Regions from separate parts of the Vibrio cholerae genome, predicted to be linked through region 1. Evidence: predicted binding sites of a transcription regulator. Region 1 holds the regulator's gene; each other region holds the start of a gene.
The links. The regulator CRP, encoded in region 1, controls carbon source genes, mostly activating them, when cyclic AMP is high. The targets are predictions, from matches to a motif close to TGTGANNNNNNTCACA.

Region 1 (4,666 bases):
ACTTACGCCCCAGTGCCTTCTATGCCGCCGACTATTGCGCTTATCCGATGGCTTCAATGGAGGGGGAGACAACATTGCTTCCTGCCACCTTGAGCCCGGGTGTTGAACTCTAATCATAATTTATTTTGTGCCTGCGCAGCCAAGTAGGCACTTTTTCCGTCACAGGTTGAAAGCTTTATCGTGTTAGCGCTGGGTAAATTACACGGCGTCTAACCTTAGTCCGTTTGCGTTTCATAGGATCAACAAGGAGGCGTTATGACGCCAACAGCTTTATTCCAATCGCTCTGGAATGATTATATTGAGCGCCTCTGCCCATCGGCAGACAGAGTGCATCAACTCCTACAAGAAGATGAGCCGCTGATTAATGACCATATTGCGCTGCGCACATTTAATTTGGCGCCACTGGGCTTAGAGACGCTGGCTAAACCGTTTCTGGCACTCGGCTACCAAGCGTGTGGTGAGTATGAGTTCAAAAGTAAAAAACTCTTTGCTAAGCATTTTGAACATCCCGATCCTTTGCAGCCTAAGGTTTTCATTAGTGAGCTGAAAGTGGAAGAGTGTTCACCTGAGCTGCAAGCGATTGTTGAAAAGCTGGTGGCGCAAGTTCAGCCACAAGCATTAGCCAGTGAGGCTTTTTTGTATGGCGGTCGCTTATGGAGCTTAAGCCATGCCGACTATCTTACTTTGGCGAAAGAGAGTGAGTATGCTGCTTGGCTTGCGGCGCATGGTTATGGTGCAAACCACTTTACAGTCAGCGTGAATCAGCTCAATGCGCTGCATGAAGTGAAACAGGTCAATGACCATCTGCGCCAACATGGCTTTAGCATCAATGAATCGGGTGGGGAAGTAAAAGGCTCACCAGAAGTCTTGCTAGAACAGTCTTCAACCATGGCTGATAAAGTGTTAGTGCGTTTTAACGAAGGCGCGGAGATGATCCCCGGTGGCTTTTATGAGTTTGCCAAACGCTACCCTATGGCCGATGGTCAGCTCTATCCCGGATTTGTCGAAGCTTCGGCGGATAAGATCTTTGAAAGCACGAACCGTTAAATCTAGCGCATCACACAAATAAAAATAGCCACCGCAGGGTGGCTATTTTTTATAACACGAGACGGGTTATCGGGGCACTTAGCGAGTGCCGTAAACCACGATGGTTTTACCGTGGGCAGAGATCAGGTTCTGTTCTTCCAGCATCTTCAGGATGCGGCCAACGGTTTCGCGAGAACAGCCAACAATTTGACCGATCTCTTGGCGAGTGATCTTGATTTGCATACCATCAGGGTGAGTCATCGCATCGGGCTGACGTGCAAGGTTCAGCAGAGTCTGTGCGATACGGCCAGTTACGTCTAGGAACGCAAGGTCGCCAACTTTCTGGCTGGTCACTTGCAGACGACGAGCCATTTGACCTGAAAGGCGCATCAAAATGTCTGGGTTAACTTGGATTAACTGACGGAATTTCTTAAATGAGATTTCAGCCACTTCACACGGTGTTTTGGCACGAACCCAAGCGGTACGCTCTTGACCTTCTTCAAACAGGCCGAGTTCACCGATGAAATCACCTTGGTTCAGGTAAGAGAGAATCATCTCTTTACCTTCTTCATCTTTGATCAGTACCGCAACTGAACCTTTTACGATGTAGTACAGCGTTTCCGCCTTCTCACCCGCGTGGATCAGCGTGCTTTTTGATGGGTACTTATGAATGTGACAATGTGAAAGAAACCACTCTAGTGTTGGATCGGTTTGAGGTTTACCTAGAACCATAATAATCTCACTTCCTCTGCAGGGTACGCTTGCCGCTATCCATATTTTAGCGAAGCCTCAATTGGGCTTACTAGAATAAGAGGTGTTACCCAAGGCTGCAAGCTATCTTGTGTTTCGGTTAAGAATAGTATCCTTTTTCGAAATCGATTTCTTGATTTTAATCGTGTCAGTAGTCCGATTTGCTACGCAAAACTGTGCACATGATCACGGTATGAAAAGTAAGCATTCATCACTGGTCGGATCTAGCCAATTTTTCCCGTTTCGATCAGTTGTTGCAGCAGCGGGCGCACAATCAAATCCATCGCAAAACTCATTTTACCGCCGGGGACGACAATGGTGTTGTGGCGTGACATAAACGAGCCATCAATCATCGCCAGCAAGTACGGGAAATCGACGTTTTTGATGCCACGAAAACGGATCACCACAAAACTCTCATCCAGCGTTGGAATGCCTTTGGCATTGAGTGGGTTCGAAGTATCGACCGTAGGCACACGTTGAAAGTTGATGTGGGTGCGCGAAAATTGCGGGGTGATGAATTTAAGGTAGTCGTCCATTGAGCGAACAATCGAATCCATCACCGCTTCGCGTGAATGGCCGCGATCGCGCGTGTCGCGCACGTATTTTTGGATCCACTCAAGGTTAACGATGGGTACCATGCCAATCAAAAAATCGACGTGTTGCGCGACATTAACATCGCCATCAACGACCCCGCCGTGCAAGCCTTCATAAAACAGCACATCGGAGTTTTCAGGCAGCGACTGCCAAGGGGTAAATGTACCGGGCATCTGGTTATACGGCACCGCTTCATCAAAGGTGTGCAAGTAGCGGCGTACTTGGCCGGTGCCTACTTTTCCATATTGGCGGAAGAATTCTTCCAGTGTAGGGAAATCGTTGGCTTGCGGGCCAAAGTAGCTGATATGGCGGCCTTGTTCACGCGCTTTGCGGATTTCCACATCCATTTCTGGGCGAGTAAAACGGTGGAAACTGTCTCCTTCCACCCAAGCGGGTTTGATGTTCATCATATTGAACATCTTGCGAAAGGCTTCTGAGGTGGTAGTGGTACCGGCGCCGGAAGAACCGGTCACCGCAATAATCGGATGTTTGGCTGACATGACAAACCTTGTCCTTTAAGTCCTTGATTTTGGTGCTAACTTAGACACCTTCCGAAAAATGACTATAGCACGGAAAATGCTGTCGTCACGGCATGGCTAAAACGGATGGCATTTAATATCCACGGTTTCATGCAATTCTGAATAGACGATCACAGCTTGTCCAGATTGTAATTGAGTACGTACCTGAGCAATTTTCTCTTCTAGCGAGACTTCAATATCGCCATAGTCGGTGCCTTCACGCAGCACAAATTCACGGATCAAATTGTCGAGTGTGTCTGGCGCAATCTCTTGCCATGGAATGATCATAAATACCTCTATATTTTATGATGGCGCTTTTTTATGACGGTTCTTTTGTACGACTGAAAGAAACGACGAGTTGCCGCCACGCTCAGTCGTTTGAATGTCGCTTTCATCTGTTGAGAAGGAATCGTGGATTAGCTGGGCTGTAGAAAATCATCTCGCAGCGGTGCGTAATACTCGGGTAGAGCTTGCTCTAACCAAAAATACGGTTTAAGCCATGAACCGCTCAGGAAACCCACATGGCCGCCATGCTCGAAGAGACGATAGCGGATATTGTCAGGCAGCGGAAAATTGGGGATCACCGCTTCAGTCATAAAAGGATCGTCTTTGGCGTGGATGATCTGAGTCGGGACGCGGATCTGAGTCAGCTGTTTAATCCCAGAGCACTGCTGGTAATAATCGGCTGCATCATGAAAACCGTGCAGCGGTGCGGTGATCACATCATCAAACTCGGCGAGTTTAGCGATCGCGCGGATCCGCTCAGGGCTCAGTGGCAAAGCGTTTTCCAGCAGTGGGTATTTCGCGATGGCATTTTTCTTCAATGAAGAGAGCAGATAGGCTCGATACACTTTGGAAAAGCCCTGTTCGATACGTTGTGAGCAGGCGGCTAAATCGAGTGGCGCAGAAATCAAGGTGGCGGCCGTGACGATAGGATCATCCCGATACTGCGCAAGATAGTTGGCGAGCATGTTACCGCCGAGTGAAACACCGACGGCAACGATCGGACGCTCTGGTAATTGTTTACGCAGATACTCCAGCACAAAACGCGCATCGCCCGTTTCGCCAGAGTGGTAAGCGCGTGCTAAGTGGTTGGGTTTACCACTGCAACCGCGAAAATGCATCATCACCGAGAGCCAGCCTTGCCGCGCAAAGGCGTGCATCAAGCCGTTCGCGTAAGGGCTTTTGAAGCTGCCTTCTAAGCCGTGGAACAACACAAACAGCGGCTTACGCTGCGCGTGTGGTGTGCGCCAATCTTCGCTCCAAGCCAGATCGAGAAAATCACCATCAGGCGTGAATAGCGTTTGCCATTCGGCACTAAACAGCGGCTGTTTTCGCAGCAAGCGAGGCAGCAGAGTTTGTAAGTGGGGATTTTTCAACCCCTTAGCAGCAATAAACGTGATCATGATGTTGGATTATCGGATTCTCGGTACGGAGCTGAAAAAAGCTCGGCTAAGTATTCTGCGCCAAGCATTTTACAGTATTGCAGAGTGAGCGATAGATCTTGCGCAGGATGAAGTGTCATTCGATTGAGACAATGCACCAAATCCGCTTGTTGCTGCTTTTCTAATTGCAGCTCAAACTGCAGAGCCTCGCGATAGAGCGTGTCTGGCAAATGGCTTTTCAAGCGCCGCCGCAAATCACGAAAATCGTGCAGCAGAGTTTCCGAATGACTCAAACATTCCAGCACCGTCGGCCAGTCAGTTTCCGCAAAAGTGAGCTGCTGTTCATCTAGCCATTTGAGTAACAGCAGCAGATTGACATTGCCGTGATGGCTA
Region 2 (4,666 bases), 620 kb from region 1:
TTTGTTCATTCGACTCAATCATCTTTTCTGCACCAATGCAGACTTCAGCCATCGCTTTGACGGTTTCAACCGGATATTTGCCCGCAGCCGTTTCTCCCGACAACATCACAGCGTCAGTGCCATCGAGCACCGCATTCGCCACATCCATGACTTCGGCACGGGTTGGCATAGGGTTACTGATCATCGATTCCATCATTTGCGTTGCGGTAATCACCACACGGTTGAGTTTTTTCGCGCGTGAAATCAGCTTCTTCTGTACGGCGATGAGTTCGGGGTCACCGATTTCCACTCCGAGATCACCCCGTGCGACCATGATGACATCCGAGGCGCGAACAATATCATCAATGTTTTCATCACAAGAGACGGTTTCTGCGCGTTCAACTTTCGCGACCATACGCGCATGAAGCCCAGCTTCTTGGGCAAGACGGCGCGCGAATTTCATGTCTTCACCATTGCGAGGGAAAGACACCGCGAGGTACTCAACTTGAATTTCTGCCGCAAGTCGAATGTCATTTTTGTCTTTTTCAGTCAAAGCATCTGCCGATAAACCGCCGCCTTTTTTGTTAATCCCTTTATTGTTGGAGAGAGGACCGCCGACCAAGACTTTGGTGTGGATTTTATTGCCTTCAACTCGCATAACTTGTAACTGCACACGGCCATCATCAAGCAGCAAAATATCGTCGTTACAAACATCTTGCGGTAGCTTTTTGTAATCAATCCCCACGCTTTCTTGCGTGCCTTCCCCTTTGGCTAATTCCGCATCAAGAATGAAGTGTTCCCCTTCATTAAGGATAATTTTGCCTTCTTTGAAAGTAGAAACACGAATTTTTGGGCCTTGTAAATCACCTAATAAGGCGACGTGGCGACCGAGTTTGGCGGCAATTTCGCGAACTTTCTGCGCACGGTTTTTATGGTCTTCCGCGGTGCCGTGTGAAAAATTCATCCGAACGACATTGGCTCCTGCTCGGATAATGGCTTCGAGAATTTCTGGGCTTTCTGTGGAAGGACCTAAGGTGGCGACGATTTTTGTTCTACGCAAAGTTGAGCTCATATCATTGTTCCTTCGATGTGACAGTAAGGTATACCCTTCCTACTTAACGTTGCTGCGGTGTTGGCTGCCTTTGTCCACCTAATCACATGGAATGTCTATGCTCATGGGGCGATGAAAGTCAGCTTTGATTCTCAGCCAACGCCTCTGGTGGCTGCGCAAATGTGCCGCCTGCCTGCAACTTCAAGTAGTTTGGATATAAGTATAGTGGCTTAGGGAAATTATTATCCTGTTTATACCTGTTCTGCTTGCTGTTTCTGATGGTGTTTGTTCTGTTTGGGTATATCGCACCCATCAATAAATGGCAGCAATAAAGGCCAATATTTGGATATAAAACACAAACTTCTAGGTATATGCGTGATATTTGTCACGGCTATCTGACAAAGAACTTCACAATTACTTCGCAAAGTAAAAAAATTGGTCTGTCGTTGAATTCCGGAGCGCCGCATGTACATGGCTCAACCCGGCCATATTGATCATATTAAGCAGATCAATGCGGGCCGCGTATACAAACTAATAGACCAAAAAGGGCCAATCTCTCGCATCGATTTATCGAAAGAGAGTGAGCTTGCGCCAGCCAGTATTACCAAAATTACCCGTGAATTGATTGATGCGCACTTGATTCATGAAACGACGGTTCAAGAGGCGATCAGTCGAGGTCGACCTGCTGTTGGCCTTCAGACCAATAATCTTGGTTGGCAGTTTCTCTCAATGCGGCTCGGTCGAGGTTATCTCACCATTGCTCTCCACGAGTTGGGTGGAGAAGTGTTGATTGATACCAAAATTGATATCCATGAAATCGATCAAGATGATGTGTTAGCCCGGTTATTGTTTGAAATTGAAGAGTTTTTTCAAACCTACGCCGCGCAGTTAGATCGTGTAACCAGTATTGCCATTACGTTGCCGGGATTGGTTAATTCTGAGCAGGGTATAGTGCTGCAAATGCCGCACTACAATGTCAAAAATTTAGCTTTGGGACCAGAAATTTATAAAGCCACTGGATTGCCTGTGTTTGTTGCAAATGACACGCGGGCTTGGGCTTTAGCAGAGAAATTGTTTGGTCATTCACAAGATGTCGATAATTCTGTGTTGATCTCCATTCACCACGGACTTGGTGCAGGTATTGTGCTCGATGGGCGTGTATTGCAAGGTCGCCATGGCAATATCGGTGAGCTAGGGCATATTCAAATTGATCCGCAAGGTAAACGTTGCCATTGCGGAAACTACGGCTGCTTAGAGACCGTGGCGTCTTCACAAGCGATTCGCGATCAGGTCACGGCGCGCATTCAAGCCGGAGAGCCTAGTTGCCTCGCGACAGTGGAAGAAATTTCGATAGAAGATATTTGTGCTGCTGCCGCAGATGGGGATCCGCTTGCTGTAGATGTGATTCAACAGTTGGGGCGTTATTTAGGTGCTGCGATCGCAATTGTGATTAACTTATTCAACCCAGAGAAAATCTTAATTGGCGGTGTCATTAATCAGGCGAAATCGATTCTTTATCCCTCTATTGAGCAGTGTATTCGTGAGCAGAGTTTGCCGGTTTACCATCAAGATTTGAAGTTGGTCGAGTCGCGTTTCTATAAACAAGCGACCATGCCCGGTGCAGCTTTGATCAAGCAGGCGCTCTATGATGGTCTACTCTTAATGAAAGTGGTCGAAGGATAATCTGCCATTCCCATACAAGAAGTAAGAATTTCAGCTTTGCTTACATTTACATTTATACCTAGCGGCTATACTGTTACCTAGGTAGTCATTTAACGGAATTTCGTATGTCAGGTGTTTTGAACACGGTAGACCAGCGTACTAATCTGGTCGGCGAAAACCGATTGGAGCTGTTACTGTTTAGCCTCAATAGTCGTCAAATTTTTGCGATAAACGTTTTTAAAGTTAGAGAGGTGATCAAAGTCCCTCTACTGACCAAAATGCCAGGCTCGCATCCTCATATCACTGGTGTTGCGTCATTACGTGGTGAACCAGTGCCCGTTATCGATTTACGATCTGCCATCGGTTTTCCTCCTCGCCGTGTTCAAGATACGGAACAAAACCTAATCATTACTGAGTATAACCGGACAATACAGGGCTTTTTGGTGGGGCAGGTGCGCAACATCATCAATACCGCATGGACGGAAATCCAGCCGCCACCTAAGTCGGCCGGAAGGGCAAACTATCTAACGGCATTCACGCATGTCAAAGAACAAGACAAGACACATATTGTTGAGATCATTGACGTGGAGAAGGTATTAGCAGAAATCGTCCATTATGATGCCTCAATATCCAAAGAAGTATTGGATGAGAGCCTACTCAACCATATGGATGGTCGAACCATATTGATTGTCGATGATTCTTCAACAGCACGAAATCAAGTGAAAGATACACTGTCCCAATTAGGTTTAAATATCATCGAATGCCATGATGGCTTGCAGGCGTTGAATTTATTGAAATCTTGGTGTGATGAAGGTAAAGACATCTACAGTGAATTACTGATGATGATTACGGATGCTGAAATGCCGGAAATGGATGGTTATAAGCTGACTTATGAAATTCGTAATGATCCGCGTATGAAGGATCTCTTTATCACACTCAATACCTCGCTCAGTGGCAGCTTTAATGAAGCCATGGTGCAAAAGGTAGGCTGTAACCGATTTATTTCTAAGTTCCAACCTGATTTGCTCGTACAAGTTGCTCAGGAAAGATTGCGAGAAGTGCTTTCCTAAGCATATAGGTTGAACCGATAGCATTAAAAAGGCACTCATCGAGTGCCTTTTTAAATGGTGTTGATTGGCGAGTTTACAATACGGCTAACAGAATGCCGCCTATGGTTGCCGCAGCGGAAAGATATTGCCCAGCAGAGTAGGAGGTGTCCTCAACTTCTTTCACTTTTTCGGGGTGATCCATGCCCAAAGCACCATAAGTGAAAGCTTCAACTTTATCGCCGACAGTTTTATCTTTGCTTTCTAGCGCTTTACCTTCTTTTTCAATTTCCTGTAAAGCGGCAAGCAGCGCTTTGCCTTCCTCAGACAAGGTGACTTTGTTCTGCTCTACTTTGAGGGGAGCAGGAGCCGTATCTGGCTTAGTAGGTGTCTGAGATTTAAGCGTAGTGTTGGATGGCAATGTGTGCACGGATCCTGCGCCTATTGGGTTCATACATCTCTCCTAAGTCATCACTCTGAAACTATATCGACCACAAACTAAAAAACTTGCGTGATTTTTACACTTTATGTGTGAAAAACAGACAAGCAAATGCTGTGCCTGTTTTGAGTGTTTGACGGCTAAGAGGAGATGTTTATTCGCAAACGAGATCTGTGTTGCGATTTTTCAATGCATTAATCGCTTCGGCTTGATGCGCTTTTTGCACATAACGCACAGGTGGCGTGAGTACTTGCAGTTGATAATCATCACTTTGTGGCGAAAGTTCACCGACAGGAGTGATGATGACAACTTTGAGATTTGGGTTGCGACGCAAAATCGATGCCGCCGTGCCTAAACCCTGCTGAGTATGGAACATGCCAGCGATGTGTAGAACTTTGCGTTCAGGATTGGCCGCAAGATAGCGCACAATGCTTTCCGCCATGGTCTCATCCCAAGTGACTTGCGCCGCATATTGGTTCTCATTTTGTG
Region 3 (4,666 bases), on a different replicon from region 1:
CTGCTTTCCCCTTCCGTGTAGGGTATGTAAAAAAGGTGAGCCAGAGGGATCTGACTCACCAAAGGGGCTTAACGCTGTACAGCGCTCAGTTTCCAAATGTTGTTCACGTAGTCGCGGATACTGCGGTCGGAGCTGAATTTGCCCACTAACGCGGTATTAAGGATGGCTTTTTTCGCCCAGCCCGCTTGGTCACGATACTGTTTGTCGATCGCTTCATGCGCTTTCACGTAAGAGGCGAAATCTGCCAGCACCAGATATGGGTCACCGCCATCGAGCAAGCTGTCATAGGTCGCGCGCAGTTTGCCCGGAGCACCCGGCGTAAACTCTTCACCCACCAGCAGATCCAGCGATGCTTTGAGGAGCGGATCAGCATGATAGAAATCGTATGGGTTATAACCACGCGCTTTTAGTGCTTCTACGCCATCCACTTCAAGACCGAAGATGTAGATGTTGTCATCGCCCACTTCTTCACGAATTTCGACGTTCGCGCCGTCCATCGTACCTATGGTCAGCGCACCGTTGAGCGCCATCTTCATGTTGCCGGTACCGGATGCTTCTTTACCTGCGGTTGAGATTTGCTCAGACACATCCGCCGCTGGAATGATGATTTCGGCCATGCTGACGCGATAGTCAGGGATGAATACCACTTTCAGCTTGTTGCCGACCCGCGGATCGTTATTGACTTTCTGCGCGATCATGTTGATGGCGTAGATGATCTCTTTCGCCAAGTGGTAGCCCGGCGCCGCTTTTGCCGCAAAGAACACCACACGTGGATGCATGTCAAAGCTTGGATCATTGATGAGGCGGTGATAGAGCGACAAAATGTGCAGCATATTGAGATGCTGACGCTTGTACTCATGCAGACGTTTGATCTGCACATCAAAAATCGCATTGGTATCGAGCTCGATGCCCATGTGATCTTTCACCCACTCAGCCAGACGCGCTTTGTTGGCTTTTTTCACTTCCATAAAGCGTTTTTGGAACGCCGCATCTTCGGCGTACTGCGCCACTTTGGTCAGTTGATCCAGCTTCGCAGGCCACTCATGGCCAATCTTCTCTGAAATCAGCGCCGATAAACCTGGGTTACAGAACTTCAGCCAGCGACGTGGCGTGATACCGTTGGTCACGTTCTGGATTTTGCCCGGATAGAGCTCAACAAATTCAGGGAACAGGTCACGCTTCACCAATTCTGAGTGCAGCGCCGCTACACCGTTCACCGCATAAGAGCCGACCACACACAGGTTGGCCATGCGCACCATGCGGTGGAAGCCTTCTTCGATGATCGAGAGCTTTTGCTGTTTCGCCACATCACCCGGCCATTTGGCACGCACTTGTTGCAAGAAACGGTGGTTGATCTCGTAGATGATCTCCATGTGACGTGGCAGCAGGCGTTGGATCAGCGACTCACTCCACGTTTCCAGTGCTTCTGGCAGCAGAGTGTGGTTGGTGTAAGCAAAAGTGTGCGAACAGATCGCCCACGCCGCTTCCCACGACATCAGCTTTTCATCGATTAGAATGCGCATCAGCTCAGGAATCGCGATGGTTGGGTGCGTATCGTTAAGCTGAATGGTTTCGTATTTCGGCAGATCCGTCAACGCGTGCCCTGCCGCCTCGTGGCGACGCAGAATATCGCGCACCGACGCTGCACTGTGGAAATACTGCTGCATCAAACGCAGGGTTTTGCCTTTTTCGTGGTTGTCATTCGGATACAGGACTTTGGTGATGTTGCCTGCATCGATCAGCGCGTGCTGCGCTTCAAAGTAGTTACCGTTATTGAAGCTTTCTAACGAGAAAGGCGCGATTGCGCGACACTCCCACAAACGCAGCGGGTAAACCGTATCACTTTGGTAGCCGACAATCGGCAGATCCCACGGCATCGCTTGCACCAGCATGCCCGGTACCCAACGACGACGCTCTTTGCCATTTTCATTGATGACTTCAACGTGGCCGTAGAAACCGATTTCTTGTTTAAGCTCAGGACGCGCGACTTCCCACGGGTAGCCTTCGACTCCACACCATGCATCCGGCGCTTCTTTTTGACGGCCTTCTTCAAAAGACTGTTTAAACAAACCATATTCGTAATGCAGACCGTAACCCACGGTCGGGTATTCTTGCGCCGCGCAAGAATCCATAAAACAGGCGGCAAGACGGCCTAAACCACCGTTACCTAATGATGGGTCGCGCTCTTCTTCCAGCAAGTCGCTCAGGTTCTGTCCAAGCTCTTCCATCGCTTGTCCTACGGCTTCATACACACCCATGCTGATCAAGTTGTTGCCTGTTAAGCGGCCAATCAAAAACTCCAGCGATAGGTAGTTCAGGCTTTTGCTATTGAGAATGCGTTCATCCTGTTCGGTTTCCAGCAAATCAAACGTCGTAAATTCAGCAAGGGCACGTCCCATCGCCAAATACCAAGCACGCGCCGAAGCGTGCTCTACTGTTGTGGCATAAGTTGCGGTCAAATGACGCTTCACATTTTCTTGGAACAACGTCTTGTCAAACTGTTTCTGTTGAGTAGGTTTCATTGTGAACTCTCACTGTTTGGTTCTAATCCATCTGAGCCCTATCCTGCCTCTACGACTTTTGCAAAACATCCTCCCACTTTTCTCATCAATTGGGAGGAGGAGCCAAGGCGTAGAGGCACAGGAGTCTGGTAGTGAGTGATCTAGCTCCCATCAATGCACCGTTCAGCTAGAGATAGCAGTGATTCGGATCACACCACCTGCCGATTAACCATAGCTAGGCTTTATGAAAAGTCAGAAAACGAGCCATCACTCATTTGTCCACTCTGCTAAATAGATCACAATAATTTCGCAGTTGTTACCCATTTTTCACTAAATGACGTAGAGGCCTGGACAATATCGTCCGTTTTAAAAAGATTGATTAGTGATAATCATCACAAATATAGGGCGTAGTAACGTGCGAAACGTGAAGAAGACAAAAAACTCAGTATGGATCAATAAACGCACAGAATGACTTCAAGTAACATTCGCCCATCTGAGTGTGATACGCCTCGCGTATTCACCTCCCCTTAGGCTTGGAACTTGCGTTTCAAGTTAAAAGAGCATGAGGCTCTGACTGGAATAGACGAGAGAAAGAAGATGTGGATCCCTTCGAAACTGACTCGCCCGGGACGTTTGCATAACGCCATCGTCCGCCCCCGAGTGCTGGATTTATTGCAGCACGCCACCTGTTATAAATTGGTGCTGTTTCGTTCCCCCGCCGGCTATGGCAAAACCACCATGGCCGCGCAGTGGCTTGCCGACAAGCCTAATCTGGGGTGGTACAGTATTGATGATAGCGATAACGATCCGTTCCGCTTTATGAACTACCTGCTGCAAGCGATTAATAAAGCAACCCATAACGCCTGCCCCAATGCGCAAAAATTGGCAGAGAAGCGTCAGTTTTCGTCATTGCATTCGCTGTTTAGTGAAGTGTTTGCCGAGATGGCCGACTACCACGGCGAATGTTATGTGGTGCTGGACGATTACCACCTGATCCATGATGAAACCATTCACGAAGCGATGCGCTTTTTCTTAAAGCACATGCCCGATAACTTAACCTTGGTGGTCACCAGCCGTTCAACTCCACCTTTGGGTACGGCTAACCTGCGCGTGCGTGATTTAATGATTGAGATCGGCAATGAGCTTTTGGCTTTTGATACCGAAGAGACGACCCGCTTTTTCAACCAACGCGTTTCCGATGGGATTGATGCGCTGACGGCGAATCACCTACGCGATTATGTGGAAGGTTGGCCTTCTGCGATGCAGCTCATCGCTCTCCAAGCGCAGCATCAGCACCGCACGCTCGCTCAAACCATCGAATCAGTTTCGCACTTTAACCATGCGCATCTTTGGGATTATCTAGTGGAAGAAGTGTTTGATCTGCTCGACGATGAAACCCGCTATTTCTTGATGCAGTGTTCGGTACTCGATCATTTTGACGATGCATTAGTCAGCAGCTTAACAGGGCGCGATGATGCTCTGGCAATGATTGAGTCACTTAACCGCTTCGGGCTATTTATCTCACCGCTGGAAGGGGAAACTAACTGGTATCGCTTCCACAATCTGTTTGCTGAATTTTTAGCGCACCAACGTCAAGCACGCATTCCGCAGCAAGAGCAAGATTTGCAACGCGCCGCCGCCAAAGCGTGGTTAGAAGCCGCGGCACCTCATCAAGCACTGCGTCATGCTCATTTAGCACAAGACACTGAGCTGCTGGCGAGCATTTTGAGCCAATATGGTTGGAAAATGTTTAACCAAGGCGAACTCGAAGTGTTGGAAGCGGCGATCAATCAACTCTCGCCGACCCAACTGTACCGCGAGCCTAAATTGTGCATGTTGCAAGCTTGGCTGGCGCAGAGCCAGCATAGATACAATGATGTCGGCGCACTGCTTGCCAAAGCGGCGAAAGAGATGAAAGCGCTCAACGTTGAACTCTCCACCAAAGAGCAAGGCGAATTTAACGCGCTGCGTGCCCAAGTCGCGATTAACCAAAACGAGCCAGAAAAAGCGCTGGAACTGGCTGAACTCGCGTTAAGCCAGTTGGATCACACGACCTATCGCAGCCGCATTGTCGCAACCTCTGTCGTTGGTGAAGTGAACCACGTATTAGGTCATCTCAGCCGTGCGCTCTCCATGATGCAGCAGACCGAGAAACTGGCACGCCA
Region 4 (4,666 bases), 1.5 Mb from region 1:
AGTTGCATTGGCGGTAGGTACAACGTTTAAGCCTTGCGCTTCTAACTCCACTAACTTGCTGGTAGCAATCGCTTCAATCTCTGGAACCACGAAATGTGGCTTTTCTAAATCAATCACTTGTTGTAGTGCATCGGCATCGAGCATATCAAACACGTGGCTGCGATGGGCGACCTGCATGGCAGGCGCATCAGCGTAACGATCACAGGCGATGACTTCGAGGCCAAGGCGCTGACACTCAATCGCGACTTCCTTACCAAGTTCACCAGAGCCAAGCAAAAGTACTCGCGTTGCGTTATCCCGAGTCGCTGTCCCAAACATAGACAATCCTTATAGTCATTCAGTCAACATTAGCAAAAAACAGCGGCCATGATACTGGAACAAAGCACAAAAGAAAACGTTTGCTTCCCGCTGTAGCCAGTCAGATTACCCCGTATTCTGGTCAAGTTTATGACAGTTTTATGGCGAGCAGGATCAGAGTGAAAGAGCGATAAACAGCAATATGGGCAGGCTTAATAAGCTGAAGAAATTACCAAACAACACCATAGCCGCAACCTGAGTAGGCTCGATGTGATAACGCTCGGCGAACAGATAATTCATCACTGCGGGGGGCAACATGGTAAACAGCACCATCATTTGCAGTTGTAAGGGAGGCAGTGGAATGAAAAAGTAAATCAGCGCAAACGCGCAGGCTCCGGTGAGCAGAGATTGTGCCGTTGAAACAAGGCCAACTTTGAGCCCGGCTAAGCGCAGGTTGATCATTTGTGAGCCGAGCGAAAGCAGCATCACAGGAACGGCAGCTTGTCCCAGTAAAGCGGTGGCGTTGTACAAGGGGGACCAGATAGAGACTCCGCTTAGATTGAGCAGTAAAGCCAGTGAGGATGCTAAAAAGACCGGAGCGCTGAGCACGGTTTTCAATACGCTACCTTTGCTCAGCATGGCCACCCCTAAGCTAATGTGCAGACACATGGAAACCACAAACAGCAACACGGCAGAGGGGAGCGCGGTTTCGCCAAACGCATAAGTAAACAGGGGAATCGCTAAATTACCGCTGTTGCGAAACATGTGCAGTGGAGCCCATGTTTTAAATGACCAACGGCCCAAATGACATATCAGGAGCATTAAAATACCGGGCAGCAATACCGCGACAAGAGCGGCAAGCAACAGAGGTGTTTGCTGCGTATCCAGTGGCATATTGACCAGTGAAGAAAACACCAACGCGGGCACAAAGGCCTCCATATTGATGCGATTGATCGGGCGAAAATCGGGTTTGAGCCAGAGACCAATCAAATAGCCAATCAAGACTAAGCTCATCACAGGAAAGAGAATGGCAATGATTTGTTCAAACATAGCTTGCGAGAGATACGTGTAAAAAGCGCAAGTTATCAGGCTTTATTCAGAACGTCATGGTGGGTGATGGAAAAGTGTGCGCGCGACATCTTTAGCAAGAGGTGGACTAAGAGAGCTAGTAGCAAAAAGTGAAGAGGCCAATGGCCTCTTCATTCGGTTTACAGTGAGAGATAAGAAAGTGGAATATCGGGATTGATCACTTCCAGCGTTGCTTGAGTATCGGCAAGATGGCTGATTTTGCCGGTTGCACTCTCTACCAGAGAGGCGGCTTCAATATCCTCGAATGATTCACCCATCATCATCGCTTGTGCTAAGGCAACTTGTAGCGGTGGCAAACTTGGGTTAAACGCAGCATTTTCGGCATACGCGCCAAGGTAAATCGCGCCACTGCGCATTTTCAGTGCCACACCACTGAAGTTTTGGGTATAAGGCGAGTGGCTGATGTTCATCGCGCGCAGGGCTTGCTGGATCAGCTCTTCATCATCGTCACTGGTTTTACCATGATTGACTGGGCTCATCAGGCCAGAATCAATGCCGAGATCGGCAGGGCCAAACGACTCAGGGAGGTACTCTTGCAAAGTTTTGGCAGAACGCTTGGGCAGTTGAATTTTCAGCGAAGACGCGGTGGTCAGTTCATTCATAAACTGGCGGCAATGGCCGCAAGGGCTAAAGTTGATGGTGATGTCTGCCACTCCTTTTTCCCCTTTCATCCACGCATGGCTAATGGCGCATTGCTCAGCATGTACGGTTTGTCCAAGCTGCGCACCAGTAAATTCCATATTGGCGCCAAGATAGAGGCTTCCGGAGATGCCACGTACAATCGCACCGACATAAAATTCAGAGATGGGGGCATACGAGTAAGCGGCAGCGATAGGTAACAGCGCGACGCGCAAATCGGCATCTTCCAGACCCGAAAGGGTCAAAAGCTGCTGATACTGCTCGGCAGAGAAAGTGGCATCGAAATCCTTGGCCAACACCAATTCACGTAAATATGGGGCAAAAGAAGCAGGCATTTGTTGTAATGCTTGTTCAATACGGTTTCTCATAGTCATTCCTTTTCATTGCATGGAATCCTATTTTAGGTAATGCGAGATTTTATAAGGTGATCAGTGTCACGTTAAGTTATGTAATTTATTTTTATGTTTCATTATTAGAGTGACGTCACACATGATAACGATTGCAAGCGTATGAGATGTGACGCCACTCGAAATGAAATTATTGAAGCCAGAGTGCGAAAGCAAACAGACTTGGCGCTAATACAGACGTGATAACACCACACACGACAAGGGCTAGTGAGCTGAACGCGGCGTCGCGAGGATCTTTCTCAGCGCACGTGGCTGTGCCGAGGGCATGGGATACCGTACCCATGGTCAGCCCTTTGGCGATGGGATGCGTAATATTGAGCAGTTTGTAAATCGGGTAGGCAAGAATGGCACCAAATAGCCCGACGAGTAGCACCAAAATCGCAGCAATCGCGGGCTCTCCGCCCAACTGGCGTGCCACTTCCATCGCGATCGGCGTTGTCACTGATTTTCCCATCAAGGCGGCAATCAGTTCTATATCTGCCCCCATGCTTACGGCTATCAAACTGGCGGTGATCATCGACATCACACTGCCCACGCCACAAGCCAAAGCGATAATTCGCCAGTTGGCACGAATTTGTGGCAACTGCTCGTAAAGTGGATAAGCCAAAGCAACAACCGCTGGCTGGAGTAGATAACTCAACCACTGATTATCAGCGTAGTAAGTCTCAAAAGGTACTTTGAGGTAAGTCAGCAGTGGAATAAGTATGCCAATACTGATCAGAAGCGGATTGGCCAGTGGGGTATTGCATTTTTGAGCCACCCAACGGGCGACGAAAAATACCCCAAGTGTTATGATCAGCCACATGACTTTTTCCCCTTCTTGAGCATTCGATCCAGTATCAGTCCCAGTGTCACCATGACAATTAAGGTACCGCCGATAGCGCTAGCGAGGATCGGGGCGAGGTTTGCCAGTAGCGTATCGAAGTGCACCATTAAGCCGACACTGATCGGGACGAACAGTAAAATCATGTAACGAATAAACAGGGTGGCGCTGGGCTTGACCCATTCGACAGGCACTAAACCGCTAGCCATCAGGCCAAATAGGATCAGTAACCCAATAATGCTGCCGGGAATAGCAATGCCTAACCAAGTTTGTAAGTTGATGCCCGCCAACAGACAGAGAAAAATCAGTCCCATGGAGACACAGTATTGAGCTATTTTTTTTATCATCAATAAAATCAGCAAGTAAAAATAAACGATGTTAGCAAGCGAGTTTTTCCACGTAATGGTAGACGGATTTTAAAATCGCCATTTTCTTTGGATCAGCTTGATGTTCATGCACCAGATTTTCCAAATTCAACATATAACCTTCTAGATTGCGCTCGAAATAGTCACGACAATGCGCTGCCCAGCGGCGTTGCTCGGCATCGGTTAAGGTATGGGGATAATGGCGCGCACGATAACGAAACAGCAGTGGTTCAATGCGCTTATCTGCCACCTGTATCGCTAAGCTGCCCAGATTCTCCGGTGCAGTGGTGCGGATGATCTCCATCGCCGCGCGATCGGCTGGGGAGAAAAAGCCGGCATAGAGTTGGCTATCCACATCACTCTCTTGGTTAAACTCGCGCTCTTGGCTAAATACCGACACCAGTTTTTCACGAATCTCGGGGTGTTGACGAATCACATTCAAGTGCGCGAGACACTGTTCGCGCTCAATACCAATCTTTTGTGCATTTTCTGCGGTCAAGGTTTTGGCCGGAGCCAGAATAGGGCATTTATTGAGATGCACCAATTTCACGGGTACTGGTAGCTCATCCGGCGCTAGGTCTTCATACCGCGTATAGAGACGTGCTTGCAGCGTTTCGGCATCGAGCTCCAGCAGCGGCTGAGGGTCTTTACCCAAATCCACCACAATCACCGCATTTTGATTGGTCGGATGCCAAGCAATCGGCACAATCCAGCTAGTGTAGTGACGCTCACGCCCAAGCATGCCAGAAACATGCATCAGCGGAGTTTGGTTCACAATATCAATCAGTTCTGTCAGCTTGCGTTTGTGGCGCATAGTGAAGAAGTAGTCGAACAATTTCGGCTGCGCGGCTTTGACTTTTTTCGCCAGTTCAATGGTGGCAATCACATCGGCCATCGCATCGTGCGCGTTGCTGTGCTCAATGCCGTTGGCAACAGAAAGATGTTCCAGTTTAAAGCTGGTAAAGCCGTCATCATTTTCCGGCCACTCGATACCTTCAGGACGCAAAGCATGACACGCGCGAAGCACATCCAGCAGATCCCAACGG

Region 2: mlc (sugar metabolism global transcriptional regulator Mlc) is a predicted target of CRP. The motif match lies at 1,405-1,420, and genes of this name have one in related genera.
Region 3: F0316_RS17005 (glycogen/starch/alpha-glucan phosphorylase) is a predicted target of CRP. The motif match lies at 2,657-2,672, and genes of this name have one in related genera.
Region 4: cdd (cytidine deaminase) is a predicted target of CRP. The motif match lies at 2,498-2,513, and genes of this name have one in related genera.

The regions. Positions count from the first base shown of each region.
Region 1 is NZ_CP043554.1:252,172-256,837, forward strand. It holds gene astD (succinylglutamate-semialdehyde dehydrogenase) at 1-113, shown strand, start outside; gene F0316_RS01220 (DUF1338 domain-containing protein) at 256-1,047, shown strand; gene crp (cAMP-activated global transcriptional regulator CRP) at 1,126-1,758, opposite strand; gene F0316_RS01230 (phosphoribulokinase) at 2,001-2,870, opposite strand; gene F0316_RS01235 (YheU family protein) at 2,967-3,176, opposite strand; gene F0316_RS01240 (hydrolase) at 3,305-4,294, opposite strand; gene F0316_RS01245 (TIGR02444 family protein) at 4,291-4,666, opposite strand, start outside.
Region 2 is NZ_CP043554.1:872,828-877,493, forward strand. It holds gene pyk (pyruvate kinase) at 1-1,051, opposite strand, end outside; gene mlc (sugar metabolism global transcriptional regulator Mlc) at 1,496-2,713, shown strand; gene F0316_RS04220 (chemotaxis protein CheV) at 2,818-3,762, shown strand; gene F0316_RS04225 (hypothetical protein) at 3,836-4,192, opposite strand; gene F0316_RS04230 (ChaN family lipoprotein) at 4,332-4,666, opposite strand, start outside.
Region 3 is NZ_CP043556.1:642,930-647,595, reverse strand. It holds gene F0316_RS17005 (glycogen/starch/alpha-glucan phosphorylase) at 69-2,522, opposite strand; gene malT (HTH-type transcriptional regulator MalT) at 3,099-4,666, shown strand, end outside.
Region 4 is NZ_CP043554.1:1,719,626-1,724,291, reverse strand. It holds gene purT (phosphoribosylglycinamide formyltransferase 2) at 1-318, opposite strand, end outside; gene F0316_RS07975 (AEC family transporter) at 472-1,347, opposite strand; gene cdd (cytidine deaminase) at 1,506-2,393, opposite strand; gene F0316_RS07965 (LrgB family protein) at 2,563-3,237, opposite strand; gene F0316_RS07960 (CidA/LrgA family protein) at 3,228-3,602, opposite strand; gene sbcB (exodeoxyribonuclease I) at 3,634-4,666, opposite strand, start outside.